2 regions of the Mesorhizobium sp. B2-3-5 genome follow, and region 2 is predicted to be linked to the other one. Evidence: riboswitches for the same ligand, from Rfam matches in the RefSeq annotation. Region 2 holds a riboswitch; the other holds the start of a gene.
The links. Region 2 has a riboswitch for thiamine pyrophosphate ahead of FJ958_RS09150 (YkoF family thiamine/hydroxymethylpyrimidine-binding protein). Riboswitches for the same ligand answer to the same signal wherever they lie in the genome.
Positions count from the first base shown of each region.

Region 1: it holds a riboswitch for thiamine pyrophosphate, as region 2 does, so the genes downstream of both, thiB (thiamine ABC transporter substrate binding subunit) here and FJ958_RS09150 (YkoF family thiamine/hydroxymethylpyrimidine-binding protein) in region 2, are expected to answer to the same signal.

Region 1 covers NZ_VFVX01000025.1:513-6,832, reverse strand. The annotation lists gene FJ958_RS23205 (ABC-F family ATP-binding cassette domain-containing protein) at 1-1,747, opposite strand, end outside; gene FJ958_RS23200 (thiamine diphosphokinase) at 1,749-2,408, opposite strand; TPP riboswitch at 2,496-2,610, shown strand; gene thiB (thiamine ABC transporter substrate binding subunit) at 2,654-3,652, shown strand; gene thiP (thiamine/thiamine pyrophosphate ABC transporter permease) at 3,798-5,423, shown strand; gene thiQ (thiamine ABC transporter ATP-binding protein) at 5,416-6,198, shown strand.
Region 2 covers NZ_VFVX01000005.1:245,942-256,219, forward strand. The annotation lists gene FJ958_RS09095 (acyltransferase) at 1-368, opposite strand, end outside; gene FJ958_RS09100 (glycosyl hydrolase 108 family protein) at 639-1,391, shown strand; gene FJ958_RS09105 (hypothetical protein) at 1,394-1,594, shown strand; gene FJ958_RS09110 (ABC transporter permease) at 1,591-1,830, shown strand; gene FJ958_RS09115 (hypothetical protein) at 1,815-2,009, shown strand; gene FJ958_RS09120 (hypothetical protein) at 2,113-2,430, shown strand; gene FJ958_RS09125 (GNAT family N-acetyltransferase) at 2,601-3,071, shown strand; gene FJ958_RS09130 (hypothetical protein) at 3,235-3,942, opposite strand; gene FJ958_RS09135 (glycosyltransferase family 39 protein) at 4,139-5,653, shown strand; gene msrA (peptide-methionine (S)-S-oxide reductase MsrA) at 5,814-6,332, shown strand; gene FJ958_RS09145 (hypothetical protein) at 6,503-6,811, opposite strand; TPP riboswitch at 6,989-7,102, shown strand; gene FJ958_RS09150 (YkoF family thiamine/hydroxymethylpyrimidine-binding protein) at 7,093-7,701, shown strand; gene FJ958_RS09155 (ABC transporter permease) at 8,056-8,799, shown strand; gene FJ958_RS09160 (ABC transporter ATP-binding protein) at 8,796-9,560, shown strand; gene FJ958_RS09165 (ABC transporter substrate-binding protein) at 9,588-10,278, shown strand, end outside.

The DNA of each region.
Region 1 (6,320 bases), on a different contig from region 2:
CCTTGTCGAGGGCGGCGATGGTCTTCTGGAACGAGGCCGGATCGCGTTCGTAATAGGCCGGATCGGCGATGTTGTTCTCCAGCCGCGAGATCGATGCGGTCACGGCCTCGATCTTCTTGGGCAAGGAGTCGAGCGCGAATTTCTGTTTGAACGACAGTTTCTTCGCCGGTCCCTTTGGCGTTGCCGGCTCGCTCTTGCCCGGTGCCGGCGCATCGCCGGGCTCGGCCTTAGCCCTCGCCTTGCGGTCGTCGAGCCTGGTGCCGCCGCGCTGCGCCAGCATGTCGGAATAACCGCCGGCATATTCGACCCAGCGGCCGCCGCTATCCGGCGCGATGATGCTGGTGACGGTGCGGTCGAGGAAATCGCGGTCGTGGCTGACGAGGATGACGGTGCCGGCAAAACCGGCGACCAGTTCCTGCAGCAGTTCCAGCGTTTCCATGTCGAGATCGTTGGTCGGCTCATCGAGCACCAGCAGGTTCGCCGGCCGGGCCAGCACACGCGCCAGGATCAGCCGCGCGCGTTCGCCGCCGGAAAGCTCGCGCACCGGGGTGCGCGCCTGCTCCGGCTTGAACAGGAAATCCTTCATGTAGGAGACGACATGGCGCTGTTCGCCGTTGATGACCAGGTTTTCGCCGCGTCCGTCGGTGAGATATTGCGCCAGCGTCTCCTGCGGGTCGACCGCCTCGCGCTTCTGGTCGAGCGTGGCGATTTCCAGATTGGTGCCGAGCCGTACCGAGCCCGCATCCGGCGCCAATTCGCCGGTCAGCATCTTCAGAAGCGTCGTCTTGCCGGCGCCATTCGGTCCGACAAGACCGACGCGGTCGCCGCGCTGGATGCGGGTGGAGAACCCCTTGACCACGGTGAGATCGCCGAAACTCTTCTCGATGTTCTTAGCCTCGATCACCAGCTTGCCGGATTCGGCGGCGTCGCTCGCCACCATGGTCGCGGTGCCTTCGGCGCCGCGATGGCCGCGAAAACGCTGGCGCATGGTCTGCAACTCGCCCAGCCGGCGCATGTTGCGCTTGCGCCGCGCCGTCACGCCATAGCGCAGCCAGTGTTCCTCGCGCACGATCTGGCGGCCGAGCTTGTGCTGCTCGCGCTCTTCCTCTTCCAGCACCAGGTCGCGCCATTCCTCGAAATGGCCAAAGCCCTTGTCCAGCCGGCGGGTCTGGCCACGGTCGAGCCAGACGGTGGCGCGCGACACGCGTTCGAGAAAGCGGCGGTCGTGCGAAATGACGATGAGCGCCGAAGAGGTGCGGACGAGTTCCTCTTCCAGCCATTCGATGACAGACAAATCGAGATGGTTGGTCGGCTCATCAAGCAGCAGAATGTCGGGTTCTGGCGCCATGACGCGGGCAAGGGCGGCGCGTCTGGCCTCGCCGCCGGACAGGTCGCCCGGCCGCTCCTCGCCCGACAGGCCGAGATGTTCCATCAGATAGCTGGCGCGGTAGGGATCGTCGGCGGGCCCGAGCCCGGCCTCGACATAGGCCCGCACGGTGGCAAAACCCTCCATGTCGGGCATCTGCGGCAGATAGCGGATGGTCGCCGAAGGCTGGCGGAACACCTCGCCGTCCTGCGGCTCGATGAGGCCGGCGGCGATCTTGAGCAGCGTCGACTTGCCGGACCCGTTGCGGCCGACCAGCGCGATCTTGTCGCCGGCCGAAGCGGTCAAGGCGGCGCCGTCGAGCAGCGGCGTGCCGCCGAAGGTCAGTTTTATCCCGTCGAGATTGAGAAGAGGCGGGGCCATGTCAGCTTTCGGGCAAGGGATAGGGATGGGCGAGCAGCAGCGCTCGGCCATGGCCGAGCGCGATTTCGAGGTGGCCCCCGGTCTTGTTGAGCTTGACCTCGTTGGAGATGGTCAGTGACGAACCGAAGGCCACTTCGACCTCGTCGAGCGGCCATTTGGCGCCGGTCACGGTCAGGCCGGCCAGTTCGGAAAAGCCAAGGATCGAAAACAGCGTGCCGTCGGCATAGTCGAAACCAGCCGTTGCGTTCAGCAAGGGAATGCCTTCCTGGGCGCCGCTGGTCAAAAGCACATCCGTTCCCGTCTCGGCCAGGCGCAGGCCCAGCGCCAGATGCAGGAAGGCGTGATCGGCGCGTTTGCCGCCGAAGGCGCCGGCCAGCACAAGCCGGGTTGCCCCGCGCTCCAGTGCCGCCGCGATCGCCAGTTCGCCGTCGGTCTTGTCCTTTTCCGCCGGGAAGGTCTGGCGGCGGACCGCGGCGAGGTCGGCGGGCAGGTCGGCCGGAACCGAATCGAAATCACCCACCCACAGTTCCGGCACAAGGCCCAGCATCCGTGCATGGCCGATGCCGGCGTCGGCGGCGATGACGCGCGAACCTTCGACCTGGCGGTCGAGCCGGGGCGTGCGGATGAGATCGCCGCCAAGCAGGATGGTGAATGTGCTCATATCCTGTCGCCCTTACCAGCCCGGCACGGGAAACGGAAGGCGGCAAACTCCCACTTGCGCGGTTCGCCGGCCGGGCCTATGTGTCGAAACGCTCTAACGGGGTGCCGGCTGCGATGTTCGCGGACCGGCTGAGAGGCAGTCTCGCCAACCCGCTGAACCTGATCCGGTTTGTACCGGCGGAGGGATTAGACGTTTCGGACAGTCCGACGCCTCAATTCCTTTCAATTCAAACGAAGGAGGCGCCGATGCGCACGCTTTTATATGCTCTTGTCTCAGCAATGGTCGTGGTGCTGTCCGGCCCGGCCTTGGCCAAGGACAAGCTCACCGTCTACACCTATGAAAGTTTCACCGCCGACTGGGGCCCTGGCCCGGTGGTGAAGAAGGAATTCGAGGCCGAATGCGGCTGCGATGTCGAATTCGTCTCGGTCGCCGACGGCGTCGCCCTGCTCAACCGCGTCAAGCTCGAAGGAGCATCGACCAAGGCCGATATCGTGCTCGGCCTCGACACCAATCTCACCGCCGATGCCAAGGCTTCGGGTCTGTTCGCGCCGCATGGCGCGGTGACCGGTATCAATGTGCCTGGCGGCTGGAGCGACGATACTTTTGTCCCGTTCGACTACGGCTATTTCGCCGTCGTCTACGACACGCAGAAGCTCAAGACGCCGCCCAAGAGCCTGAAGGAATTGGTCGAAGGCAGTGCCGACGACAAGATCGTCATCCAGGATCCGCGCACCTCGACGCCCGGTCTCGGCCTGCTGTTGTGGGTGAAGTCGGTCTATGGCGACAAGGCGCCGGAAGCCTGGGCCAAGCTCAAGGCGAAGGTGCTGACCGTGACGCCGGGCTGGAGCGAGGCCTATGGCCTGTTCACCAAGGGCGAGGCGCCGATGGTGCTGTCCTACACCACCTCGCCGGCCTACCACATGGTCGCCGAGAATACCGAGCGCTACCAGGCGGCCTCCTTCGAGGAGGGTGAATATCTGCAGATCGAGGTCGCCGGCATCACCACGACGGGAGCCAAGAACCCGCTGGCGCAAAAGTTCATGGCCTTCATGACCGGCCCCAAATTCCAGGACGCCATCCCGGAGACCAACTGGATGTTCCCGGCCGGCAAGACCGACAAGCCGCTCAACCCGGCTTTCGACAAGCTGGTCAAGCCGACCAAGACCTTGCTGTTCAGCCCCGAAGAGGTTGCGGCCAACCGCAAGGCCTGGGTGGATGAATGGCTGGCGGTGATGAGCAAGTAAGACTCAAGCTTCGTGGATGTCTGTGCCAAGCCGCCCCCCTCTGGCCTGCCGGCCATCTCCCCCGCCTGAGGGGGGTGGGCGGGAACTCCGCCTTAGCCAGGCATTTGCTTCGCTCAATGTCCGTCTCAGTTTCGGGTAGCGCGACATGCATGCGCGTCATCCCACTGATCCCCGCGTCACCGCCGGCGTCATCGCGCTTACGGCAATCGCCCTTTTGATCGGGGGCGCGTTTGCCGGGCTGCTCGTCGAAGGCGCCGGCGACCTTTCAGGCGCCTGGGCAGCCTTCGATCCCTATCTGCTGCGCGTCGTGCGCTTCACCCTGTGGCAGGCGGCCCTGTCGACGCTGCTTTCTGTTGTCCCGGCACTGTTCGTGGCGCGTGCCCTGTCGCGGCATCCACGCTTTTTCGGCCGCGCCTTCATCCTGCAGCTCTTCGCCGTGCCGTTGGCGCTGCCGGCGATTGTCGCGGCACTCGGCATCCTGGCGCTCTACGGCCGCGCCGGCTATTTCGCCGGTCTGTTCAGCGCGATCGGCGGCCAGGGCTGGCCGGGCATCTACGGGCTATCAGGCATTCTGGTCGCCCATGTCTTCTTCAATCTGCCGCTCGGCGTGCGGCTGTTCCTCGAGGCGCTGCAGACCATACAGGCCGACCAGTGGCGGCTGGCGAGCCAGCTCGGCATGGGTGCGCGGCCAGCGTTCCGGCTGATCGAATGGCCGGCGCTGCGCGCCGCCTTGCCCGGCGTCGCCGGGCTGGTCTTCATGCTCTGCATCACATCCTTCACCATCGTGCTGACGCTCGGCGGCGGACCGGCCGCGACGACGCTGGAGGTCGGCATCTATCAGGCGCTGCGCTTCGACTTCGATCCCGCGCGAGCCGTCGCGCTGACATTGCTGCAGATTGCCTTGACTTTCATCGTCGTGCTGGCACTCACGCGCCTTGGTGCCAATGTCGTCGGCGACACCAACCTGCCGGTCGCGCCGCGCCGCTATTTCTCCGTCAAGGCCACCGAGGCCTGGCTTAATGCGGCGCTCATCGTGCTGGCGCTGGTGTTCGTCGTCGGACCGATGGCCGCGACCGTCGCAGCCGGGCTGGGTGCCGATCTCGGCCGGCTGGCCGGCGAGGCCACTGTCCGGCAGGCGACGCTGACCAGCGCCGTGCTGGCCTGCCTGTCGGCGTTGCTTTCGGTGGTGCTGTCGCTGGCCCTGACCATGGCGCGCCGGGCGCTGGCGCTGAACCGCCGCGCCGGTCCAAGAACAGTGCTCGAGCATGCCACCGATACCGGCGCCGGGTTTGTCCTCGTCGTGCCGCCGATCGTCATCGGCGCTGGCTGGTTCCTGCTGCTGCGCCATGCCGGCGATGTCTTTGCCATCGCCCCGGTCATGGTGGTCACCGTCAATGCGGTGATGGCGATGCCTTTCGCGCTGCGCGCCGTCCGCCCTGCCTATGATGCGGGGAGCGAACGTCACGAACGGCTCTGCGCGCAACTCGGGATTTCCGGCTGGACCAGGCTAAGGCTGATCGACTGGCCATCGCTGCGGCGTCCGCTCGCCACCGCCTTTGCCTTCGCCATGGCGCTGTCGCTCGGCGATCTCGGGGTCATCGCGCTGTTCGGCAGTGATTCCGTGCAGACCTTGCCCTACCTTCTCCTGGCGCGCATGGGCAGCTATCGTACCGAGGATGCCGCAGGCTTGGCGCTGCTGCTCGGCCTCGTCTGCCTGACTCTGGTCATGGCGGCCCACTGGATGGGCAGGGAGAAGAACCGGGATGCCTGACGGAGCGGCCAGCAGGCTTGAACGAGGCGCTTCGGTGCGGCTGGACAACGTATCGTTCAGCTATGGCGAAGCGCCGCTCGTCTTCGATGTTGATTTCGCCGCGACAAAGATCACCGCCATCATGGGACCGAGCGGCTCGGGAAAGTCGACGCTGCTCAACCTGATCGCCGGGTTCGAGACACCGCGGTCCGGCCGGGTGCTGATCGGCGGGGCGGATGTCAGCGTCCAGCCGCCTTCGGCCCGGCCGGTGTCGATGGTGTTCCAGGAGAACAATCTCTTTGCTCATCTCCCGGTCGAGCAGAATGTCGGGCTCGGCCGCTCGCCGTCGCTGCGCCTGACCGAGGCCGACCGCACTGATATCGCGGAGGCGCTTCTGCGCACCGGCCTTGCCGGCAAGGAGAAGCGGTTGCCGCGCGAACTTTCCGGTGGCGAACGGCAGCGCGTTGCGTTGGCGCGCGTGCTGGTGCGCGATCGCCCGGTGCTGCTGCTCGACGAACCGTTCGCTTCGCTCGGGCCGGCCTTGCGCGACGACATGCTCGACCTGGTTGCCGGGGTTCATGCTGAACGTGGGATGACGGTGCTGTTCGTGACGCACCAGCCGCAGGATGCCCGGCGCATCGGCCAGAATGTGGTGTTTCTGGACAATGGCGCCGTTGCGGCGACCGGCAAGGCGGACGATTTCTTTGCCGGGGCTGGTCCGGACGCATTCCGACGCTATATCGGTTCGGGGGCTGGGGATGCCGTATCACGAGATATTGCCCGGAAGCGGACATAATTTACGGTCAAACCGGCTTCAGGCGATGGGGCGCTTGCTTGCCATGGTCAAAGTAGTGTGGCTAGGTCCGCCCTACTGGTCCGGCACACGCCGTGATTTGCCTACAGCATCCGCCGCGCGCC
Region 2 (10,278 bases):
TGAGACAGTGGGATTGTCGTCCCCCACATAAGCCAGCAAAACGGGATATAGAACAGCATCACGAAGTAGAAAAGCGGGGCGATTCGGCGAAAGCGGCGCACGTAGTAATCCCGCAATTCAAGACGGGACCCGAGGCCGCCGGCGTAGCCGACAAACAGGCCGAACGCGCTGACAATGTAAAACAACGGCACGCCATAGCCGAAGTTCATGGGAATGAAGTTCAGATAGGCAGGCAATGGCAGCTTCGGCAAAGCTATCAAATGCACGAGCACGATCGCCAGAGCTGCATAACAACGCATCGCCAGGAGGCCCGGCAACTCGATACGCGCAGTGGTCTGGGTCTGCTTCCCGGCAACTTCTACGTTCATGCCGCAGTCCATTAGCGTTCCGCCGCAGTCGGCGCAAGCTCAGGTCAACCGCCAGACCGAAACCACTTCGTCCGCCCGCTGACGAACTGCGTCACCCGGATCCATTCCCCTGACGGTGGCTCCCGGCCAAGCCCAACCTTGACCGGCCCGAGCGTTGCTGCCGCTTCGTCAAATGTCTCTGCCTGAACTTCGGTGCGCTTCACGGCCACGCGGTCGCGCACCTGCTCAAACTTTGAAATTCCCCATTCCCCGAGAATAGAAGGAATCCCCATGGACCGCAATTTCGCGCGGGCGCTTGCGCTCGTCTTGAAATCCGAGGGTGGCTGGTCGGACAATCCGGCCGATCCGGGTGGCGCCACCATGAAGGGGGTGACGCTGGCGAATTTTCGGCGCTATGTGAAGGCCGACGCCACCAAGGCTGATCTGAAGAAGATCAGCGATGCCCAGGTCGCCACGGTGTATCGGCGGTTCTACTGGGACGCGGTGCTCGGCGCGGAACTGCCCGACGGCATAGACTATGCCGTCTTCGATTTCGCCGTGAACAGCGGGCCGGGCAGGGCGACCAAATACCTGCAGGCGACCACAGGCGTCTCCCAGGACGGGCGCATCGGTCCGGCCACGGTTGGCGCGGCCAGGGCAAGGCCGGCCGGCGTCGTCATCCACCAACTCTGCGATGCGCGGCTGGCGTTTCTCCAGCGATTGCCGACATGGGCTACATTCGGGCGCGGCTGGTCCGATCGCGTCAGGTCGGTGCGGGCCCAGGCCCTGCTGATGTCGGCTCCCGCGACAGTGCCCGCACTGGCGCAGCCCGCAGAGCCCGCGCCCGCGCCTGGACCGGTCCGGCAGCCGCCTCGAGTTGAAGTGCCCTCCGGTGACCCGCCCGCGGTCGGACCGGCATCGGCGCCGCCGCACCGCCCCGGGATTCCGGTTGCCGTCAAGGCAGGCGGAGCTATCGCCGGCTTCCTGCTGCTCGCCTATGCCGCCTGGCACCACATTGCCGTCGCCCTGCAAGGGATTTTCTGATCATGGCAGCAGTCACCCAACCGACCACCCGTCCGACCAACAAGCTGACGGCCGCGACCATCGCCGCCGCGGCCGTTTCGGTTTCCGGCGTCTTCGTGCGCAACATCTGGCCATCCTGGTATGATGCCGAGACCTGGGCCACGCTTCTGCCGATCGCGGTCTTTGCCGTCGGCTATCTGGTCAAGGACGCACCGAACCAATGAGCGCGCTCCTGGCTTTTCTGCTCGGCAATCCAACCATTCTGGGCATCGGTGCCGCCATCCTCGCGGCATTCGGCTGGGGTGTTCGCCAGCGGCTGGCCGGCGAACGCAGCGAGCGCGCCCGGCAGGCAGCAGCCGAGGCTGCGGCACGCGAGATCGCCGACCAGGTCCAGAACGATATCGGCGCGCTGCCGGCCGCCACCGCGCGAAAGGAGCTCAAATCATGGGCAAGGGATTGATGCTGGTGCCGGTCCTGGCCGTGATGGCCGGCTGCACAACCGTCAAGGTGGGGTTCTGCGCGGTATCCAGCCCGCTGCGCCTGTCGGCATCCACGGTCGATGCGCTGTCGGACGCCGAGGTCAGGGCGCTGCTGGCGCACAACCGCAAGGGCGAGAAACTGTGCGGGTGGAAGCCATGACGGTCGTGGCACTTCCCCTGGATACAGCCATGCTGCTCGGCGGGCTGGCCTTTTTTCGGCGCCGGATGGCCTTCGGCTTCCTCATCGCGAGGGCGATGAAATGATGCATGATTTCTTCGACCTGCTCGGCATCAAGGGACCGGTCGTCGCCGCCGGTCTTGCCGGCGGCGTGCTGCGCGCGCTGTCACGGCATCGGTACAAGCTGCGCGAGATGGTGGCGTCCCCCATTTGCGGCGCGCTCGCCGCCGCCTATCTCACGCTGCCCGTGGTCCAGTATTCCCGCGCCACGGGCCTGCCGCTGGCCAATGATGACACGACCACGCTGGCGGCGGCTTTTCTTATCGGCGTCTGCGCCATGTGGATATCTGATATTTTGTTCGAGGTGATCGTGCGGAAATTCAGGCCAGCCCCGGAGGAATAGCCCCGGTTCTGCCAGCGTCGATAACCGTGTCTGACGGCCCGGTCGATTGAAGCCCGCCTCGGTTCGCCGGGGCGGGCCTTTTTGCGTTTGTGGCTCCTGATCGGCCGCTGCTATATCCCCGCGCAACGCTGCCGAACTGGCAGTGGCATTGATCCAGAACAGGCCCGCGAATGCACATCGAACGATATGACGGGAATCGCGACGCGTTGCTGCCGCTGTTTGCCCTTGCCGACGATTCACCCACGCAAGTCGCAAGCTATATCGAAGAGGGCGAGGTGGTGGTCGCTCGCGCGGGCGACGAGATCGTCGGCCATGCGCTGATCATCGATACAGGCGATGCCGCCACCTTCGAGCTCAAGAGCATTGCGATCACCCAGGCGCGGCAGGGCGAAGGGCTGGGCCGGGCCCTTGTCGCGGCGACAATCACCTACTGCCGCGAGCGCGGTGGCAGGCACCTGATTGTGTCAACGGCAACCGCCGATATCGGCAATCTGCGATTTTATCAGCGCCTGGGCTTTCGGATGGCCAGTATAGTCAAGGACGCCTTTGGGCCGGCCACCGGCTATCCCGAAGGCTTGCTCATAGATGGCATTCCGCTGCGCGACCAGGTGGTCTTCGAACTTGATCTGGGCACCGATTGAGGCAGTGGATGGTTGCCAACCATCAGCGTGCCATTCCCACTTCCAACTATCAAGACAACCAAAATAGCCCGCTCCGGCTCGCGGGCGGGCTATTTTGTGTTCTGCGCCTAGATCGCGTCGCGTTTGAACGCCCAAAGCCGTGGCCAGCTTTGGGCGAGATGCATCAGGCGAGAATATTGACGGCGCGGGCCGCGACCAGCGCGATCGTCAGCAGCGAGATCGTCGCCTCCGCCATCATCAGCAGCTTGGCGCGTTGCGAGAGCGGCAAGGTGTCGGTCGGCGAAAACGCCGTCGCATTAGTGAAGGCCAGGAAGAAATAGTCGACGAAGCCCGGCAGCCAGTCGCGGATCTCGCGGTCGCTCAGGGCCATTTGCGGGAACAGGAAATCGGAATGCGCGCGTGCGACGAGGCCGCAGGTCGGCGGCCCGCCGCGGTCGGTGCTCCAGAACCACAAGGCAAAGACGATGACATTTGTGACCCAGATGTTGAGCGCATCGACCAACAGCGTCTGGCCGCTGGAGCCGGCATGGCCCGCCAGCAGCGCGCGCACCAGGAACACCAGCGAACCGCAATTCATGACGCTGACGACGCCGGTCATCACCAGGGCCGTCCTGCGGATCATGACGCGAAACCGGCCGACCAGATACCAGTGCTCCTCCTCGACCGCCTTCTGGGTGGCGACCTGCGTCCAGGCAGTGGCCACCGACAGGGGCACCAGCAGGGCAGCTTCCAGGGCCGGCGCCAGCCAGCGCGGGCCGAAGGAAAGATCGTTGATGACCAGAAGCTGCAGGCAGATGATGACAAGCACCGCGGCACGCGCCAGCCAGAAGTCGAGCGCGCGGTGGTGGATGATGGCATGCTGGTGACGCATCGAGTGTCCGGGAGGTTCAGAGGGGATCGGGTGCGCGGGCTGTTTGCTCGGGGAGGCGGTGTTACGCCGAAATTCCTGCTCAATCTTGGTGTCGCAATGGCACGCAGCTATACTTTTTTGTAAGCTTTGATGTTAGGGCTGTTCGGCAAACTGGGCGATGTGGTTTAAGCGCCGCATGGTGGGAATTGATGACTCCATGGATCGTTGGGTGCCGGCAGGACTGCCCGGCACAGGCCTGGACCCGTCATCGGTCTGGCGTGGCCTGCTTCGTCATCCCTGGTATTTGCTGACGCTTTTGTGCCTGGCGCAGATCCTGTGCTGGACGGTGGTGCCATCGCTGGTCGATCCCGCGCCGCCTGGCGACGTCGTGGAAGGCTTCATGTGGGGCCGCGAATGGGTGCTTTTGACCTATAAGCATCCGCAACTGCCCGCCTGGCTGCTCGAGACCAGCCACCTTCTGACCGGATCGTTCCGCTGGCCGCAATATCTGCTTGCCCAGCTGACGATCTCCACGACTTTCGTCCTGGTCTATCTGCTGGCCCGCGACATGCTGGGGCGAAACCGTGCGCTGGCTGCAGTCTTGCTGATGCCGTCGGTCTATTTCTTCGGCTGGCCAACCCCGCAATTCAATCATGACTACGCGCAGATGCCGTTCTGGGCGGCCATCTGCTGGCTGCTCTGGCGCGCCGGCCGCGGCGGCGGGCCGGGCTGGTGGCTGGCGCTCGGACTGGTGTCGGGCGTCGGGCTCTATGCCAAGTTCTCCACCGGCCTGCTGCTTGCCTTCGGCGCACTCTGGCTGTTGTCCGACGCACGCGCGCGCAGCCGATTGGCGACGCCTTGGCCATGGCTTGGCCTTGCCGTTTTTCTCGCCGTGGCCGCGCCGCTGGCCGTCGAGCTTTATCGCGTCGATTTCTTGCCGCTGACCTATTTCGCCGACCGCGACGCGTGGGTGACCGAACACCGTGCGCGCCTCTACTATATCGGTGTCCAACTGGCCGGGCTCTCCGGTTTCCTCCTGGTGCTGGCCATATCAGGGCTGCTGCGGCGCACGCCAGCTCCGCAAGAGCCCGTCGAGAGCGGTAAGCTCGCCTATCTCGTGTGGATGGGGCTTGGGCCGGCGATGCTGATCATGGTCGCCTCGTTGTTCACCGGCACCGGCGAATCCTGGGGGGCGCCGATGTACAATCTCATTGGCGTCGTGGTGCTCGCTTTCCTTGGCCATCGGCTTGGCGCTGTCCAGATGCGAAGGCTGGCGATCTGCGCCTTCACCTGCATCGTCACCATGTCAGGCGCCTATGCGGCCGTTCGCTGGACGGATTGCAACATAAGGGGGCGCATGGACGCTGTCTGCTGGCCCGCGCAGCCGATCTCGGACGAGGCGGAGGCGATCTGGCACGCAGCGGCACCTGGCCGGCTCGACATTGTCGGCGGCGATACCAATCTGGCCATGCTGGCCGGCCTCAACGCGTATGACAAGCCCTCGATCTTCACTGACCTGAATATGAAGTTCGCGCCCTGGATCACAAGCCAGCGGCTGCATGACCACGGCATGCTGATGGTCTGGTCGGGTCGCGGCGTACCGTTGCCGCTGCGGGCATGGCTGGACAACATCCCGGTCAAGACCGTTCTTTTCAACTGGTCGCGCGGGGCGCCGCCAATAGCCATCAACTTTGCTGTCATTCCGCCCGGCACGCGGTATCCGCGCGGCTGAAGCCTGTCGTCCGGTTCCCACTGGCCGAGGCCGCCGCCCATTCCCAGGCGACTGGACGAAACGGGCGGCAATGCCCATTTATGGGGCAACTCAATTTTCTTTGCGCAATTCCTGACGGGAAACCGTCAAACAGCTGGAATTGCTTTTTGGGAGACGAAACATGGCGACTTCGAGCGAACGAGCGGTACTTGCCGGCGGCTGCTTCTGGGGCATGCAGGATCTGATCCGGCGCTTTCCGGGTGTCCTTTCCACCCGGGTTGGCTACAGCGGCGGCGATGTGCCGAACGCCACCTATCGCAATCATGGTACCCACGCCGAGGCGATCGAGATCAATTTCGATCCGGCCAGGATCAGCTACCGCACGCTGCTGGAATTCTTCTTCCAGATCCACGATCCGACGACGCGCAACCGGCAGGGCAACGATGTCGGGATGAGCTACCGTTCGGCGATCTACTATACCAGCGACGAGCAGAAGCGCGTCGCTGAAGACACCATCGCCGACGTCAATGCTTCTGGTCTGTGGCCCGGCAAGGTCGTCACCGAAGTCGCGCCGGCCGGTGCCTTCTGGGAGGCCGAACCCGAGCATCAGGACTATCTGGAGAAGTATCCCAACGGCTATACCTGCCATTTCGTCAGGCCCGGCTGGAGGCTGCCGGTTCGCGAAAAGGCAGCGTCCTAACGTTTCGGCACAAAGCATCGAACCTTGTTGCGTCCAGAAGGACGCTTCGGCCGATACCTGGCGAAATCCCTGATGCGGTGCGAATCCCTTTCGGGAGCGTTGGGAGCGATATCGAACGGAGAAAGCCGCCAGGCGTCCGCCCGGCGGCTTTCTCCGTTTTTGGCAATGATTTACTTGCCGCAGTTCTTGTCGTTCAAGGTCGGCGCCGTGGCGTTGCCATTGGCATCGGACTGCGCACCTTGCGGGTTGGTCGGGCAATTCTGGTCCGCATTGGAGTCGAATCCGCCCGGCGCGATGGTCGTGCTGTTGGTCATTGCCGGATCGAGCGCATCAGGCGAAGCTGGCGTACTCGGTTCTACAGTGACCGACTTGCCGCTGCCGCCAGAGCCATCGTTGCCGCTCGCGCTATTGCTTTGCGCCATCGCGGAACTGGCAAGAGCGACAGTGAGCGCCGAAGCTGCGAGGATTTTCATGAACATGGCTGGTCTCCATTGAACTCGTCGCGTAGCGACTGGCGGGACAATCTCTCGACCAGGTGAAGGTTCCCGGAAAATTTCTCGCCGGCGCAGCCAGCTGCCACTGCTCCGGCGCAACGCTTTTGGCGTAGCGCGCTGAAAAAAACCGCTTCCCCAATCGATCGAATGGTGCTTTAACGCGCTCATCCACAGGGGTGCTCCGTACGGTCGGGGCTGAGACGGGGGCGGCAAGCCCACAGACCCTAGAAGCTGATCTGGGTAATACCAGCGGAGCGAGGCGGGCAATGTTTTCAGGCGCACAGATTTCCCTATATCCCATGGCCGACGATTTCGTCGGCGTCATCCTGGGCGCGCTCGGCGCGCTCGATCCCTACCGGGACAGGCTGCGGATCGAGACCGACGACATCGCGACGCTGCTGGTCGGGCCGCCCGAAGTGCTGTTCCCGGCCATGCGCGACCTGTTCGTGGCGGCCGCGAGGAGCGGCAAGCATTGCGTGCTGTCGGCCGCCGTCTCGCGCGGCTGCCCCGGCGAGCCGGACGACCCGATCTGCCGCTCCGACGAGGTCGGCGGCCCGACAATCCCGCTCGACGAGCGCAAGCTGGCCGCGATCCGCGCCGTGCAGTCGACACTTTCGACCGACCAGCCGGCGGCCGCCCAATTCTCGCTCTATGTGATGGGCGCCGGCGACCACATGGACGAGATCCATGGCTGCATCGACTTCCTGAAGCAGTCGGGCGTCTTCGAACGCTCAAAGCATTTCTGCACCAAACTGCGCGGCGATGCCGGCGCGATCTTCGCCACGCTCAACGAAGCCTTCTGCCGCTTCGGTCCGGGCGCCGGCCACGTGACCCTCGACATCACCATTTCGGCCAACAGCCCGACCGCGGGTTGAGCGGCGGCTGGCGCCGTCGAGGATATTGTCGTGGTTGGTTCGTTTGATCCGCCTGGGGAAAGCGTCCCTACCCCCATCCGCCTCCCACAGGGGGCAGCGAAGCCCTTGGTGATTGGCGAAGGCGGCGGTGACGGCCTATCTCCCCCCTTGTGGGGGAGATGCCTGGCAAGGCAGAGGGGGGCGCTGTCCCGCCGACCCATCAGGTGGTTACGCTCAGCACCTTCAGCACAAGTTTCGAAGGTTGGCGATCCTTCGCGCCCCCCTCTGGCCTGCCGGCCATCTCCCCCACAAGGGGGGAGATCAGCCTTCACGCGAGCTCTCGCCAAGGCCGCCCCCGCGGCCCTCGCTTTCGCCCTGCTGCTTGCCGCCTGGGAACTCTGCGCCCGCTTCGGCGGCGTCGCGCCCGTGCTGCCGGCGCCGTCGCGCGTGCTGGCGCAGGCCTGGGAAAATCGCGCAGCGCTGGCCGACAACACGCTGCCCACCATCCGCGCCACGCTGGCCGGCTTTGCCTGCTCGGTCGTCGCCGCCTTCGTGCTTTCGGCGCTGGTCGATTTCCTGCCGAGGCTGCGCCGCGCGCTGTTCCCGATCCTGATCGCCAGCCAGACCTTGCCGCTGGTGGCGATCGCGCCGCTGGTGGTGCTGTGGTTCGGCTTCGGGCTGCTGCCAAAGATTCTGCTCGTCGCGCTGGTCACCTTCTTCCCGATGATGGTGGCGCTGGTCGAAGGTTATGTGTCGACCAGCAAAGAGATTGCCCAGATGCTCGCCGCCATGGGGGCGGGGCGATGGCGCATTTTCTGGCTGGCTCGCCTGCCTTCGGCGCTGCCCTATTTCTTTGCCGGCCTGCGCATTTCCATCACCTATGCCGTGGTCGGCGCGATCTTCGCCGAATATGCCGGCGCGGCGAAGGGGCTGGGCATCTACATGCTGAGCGCCAAGAACAATTTCCGGCCCGACCTGGTGCTCGCCGCGGTCGCCGTCAGTTCGGCGCTGACGCTTGCCTTGTTCGGTCTGGCGGTGCTCGTTCAGCGCCTTGCCATGCCGTGGGAAAGGGCTGGGCGCGATGCAAAGCCGGAGCCGACAGAGGAGGAACGGCCATGACCCGGCTGGAACTCCGCGACGTGCGCAAGAACTTCGGCACGCTCGAGGTGCTCTCCGGCATCTCGATGACCGTGGACGATGGCGAGTTCGTCTCTATCCTCGGGCCATCCGGCGCCGGCAAGTCGACGCTCCTCCAGTTGCTGACCGGTGCGATTGCGGGCGAGGGCGAGATGCGTTTCGACGGCGCGCCGCTCGACGATCACGGCCGACATTTCGCTTTCATGCCGCAGCGCGACGCGCTGATGCCGTGGCGGCGCGTCATCGACAACGCCGCGCTTGGACTGGAAGTGCAGGGCGTGAGGCGCCGGGCAGCGCGCGAGCGGGTCGCGCCCCTGTTCGCCGAGTTCGGCCTTGCCGGCTTCGAGCGCGCCTGGCCGGCCGAACTGTCCGGCGGCATGCGCCAGCGCGCCGCCTTGCTGCGCACCGTGGTGCAGCGGCGCGACATGCTTCTGCTCGACGAGCCTTTCGGCGCGCTCGACGCGCTCACCCGCACGGCCATGCAGCGCTGGCTGGAGAAGATGTGGGCGAGCCACCGCTGGACGGCGCTGCTCATCACCCATGACGTGCGCGAGGCGGTGCTTCTGTCCGACCGCATCTATGTGCTGTCGGCGCGGCCCGCGCGTGTCGTTGCCGAAGTGGCCGTGCCGCTACCGCGCCCGCGCACCGAAAGTGCAGCGCTCGCCCGCGAGGCGGCGGCAATCGAGGCCAGCATCCTCGACACGCTGCTTGGGGCAGGCCGAACCGAATTCCCGATCGTTTGATGGCCCGATTGTTTGATGGAGAGAAAAATGACTGAACTCAACCGCCGCCAGGCGCTGCTCCTGGCTTTGGCCGCCGGCCTGCCGCTGGCTCCGCTCGCCGGGGCCGCACGCGCCAGGGCGGAAGCGCAAAAAATCACCGTCGCGCTCGACTGGACTGTCAACACCAACCACATCGGCCTGTTCGTCGCTCGCGACAAGGGTTTCTACCGCGATGCCGGGCTCGATGTCGAAATCCTGCCCTATGGCGATACCGGCTCGGGCACGCTGGTCGCCAACCGCGTCGCCGATTTCGGAATTTCCGGCGCGCTCGGCCTGTTCACGCAGAAGAGCGCGGGCGCGGATCTCAAGGCGGTCTATGCCGTCGTCCAGTCGGAGACCGGCCGCGTCGTCTTCAACGCCGACCGCGCCGCGATCAAAAGCCCGAAGGATCTCGACGGCCTGACCTATGGCGGTTTCGGCAGCGCCTGGGAGAACGCGCTGATCTCGACCATCATCCGCCATGACGGCGGCAAGGGCGATTTCAAGACGGTGACGCTCGGCACCTCGGCTTATGACGCGCTGGCGAGCAGCGCCGTGGATTTCACGCTGGAAGTCTCGACCTGGGAAGGCGTGGAGGCTGGGCTCAAGGGCCTGAAGCAGCGCAGCTTCCGCTACGCTGACCACGGCGTGCCGGACGAGCACACCACCTTCATCGCTTCCAGCAATGCGTTCCTGTCGG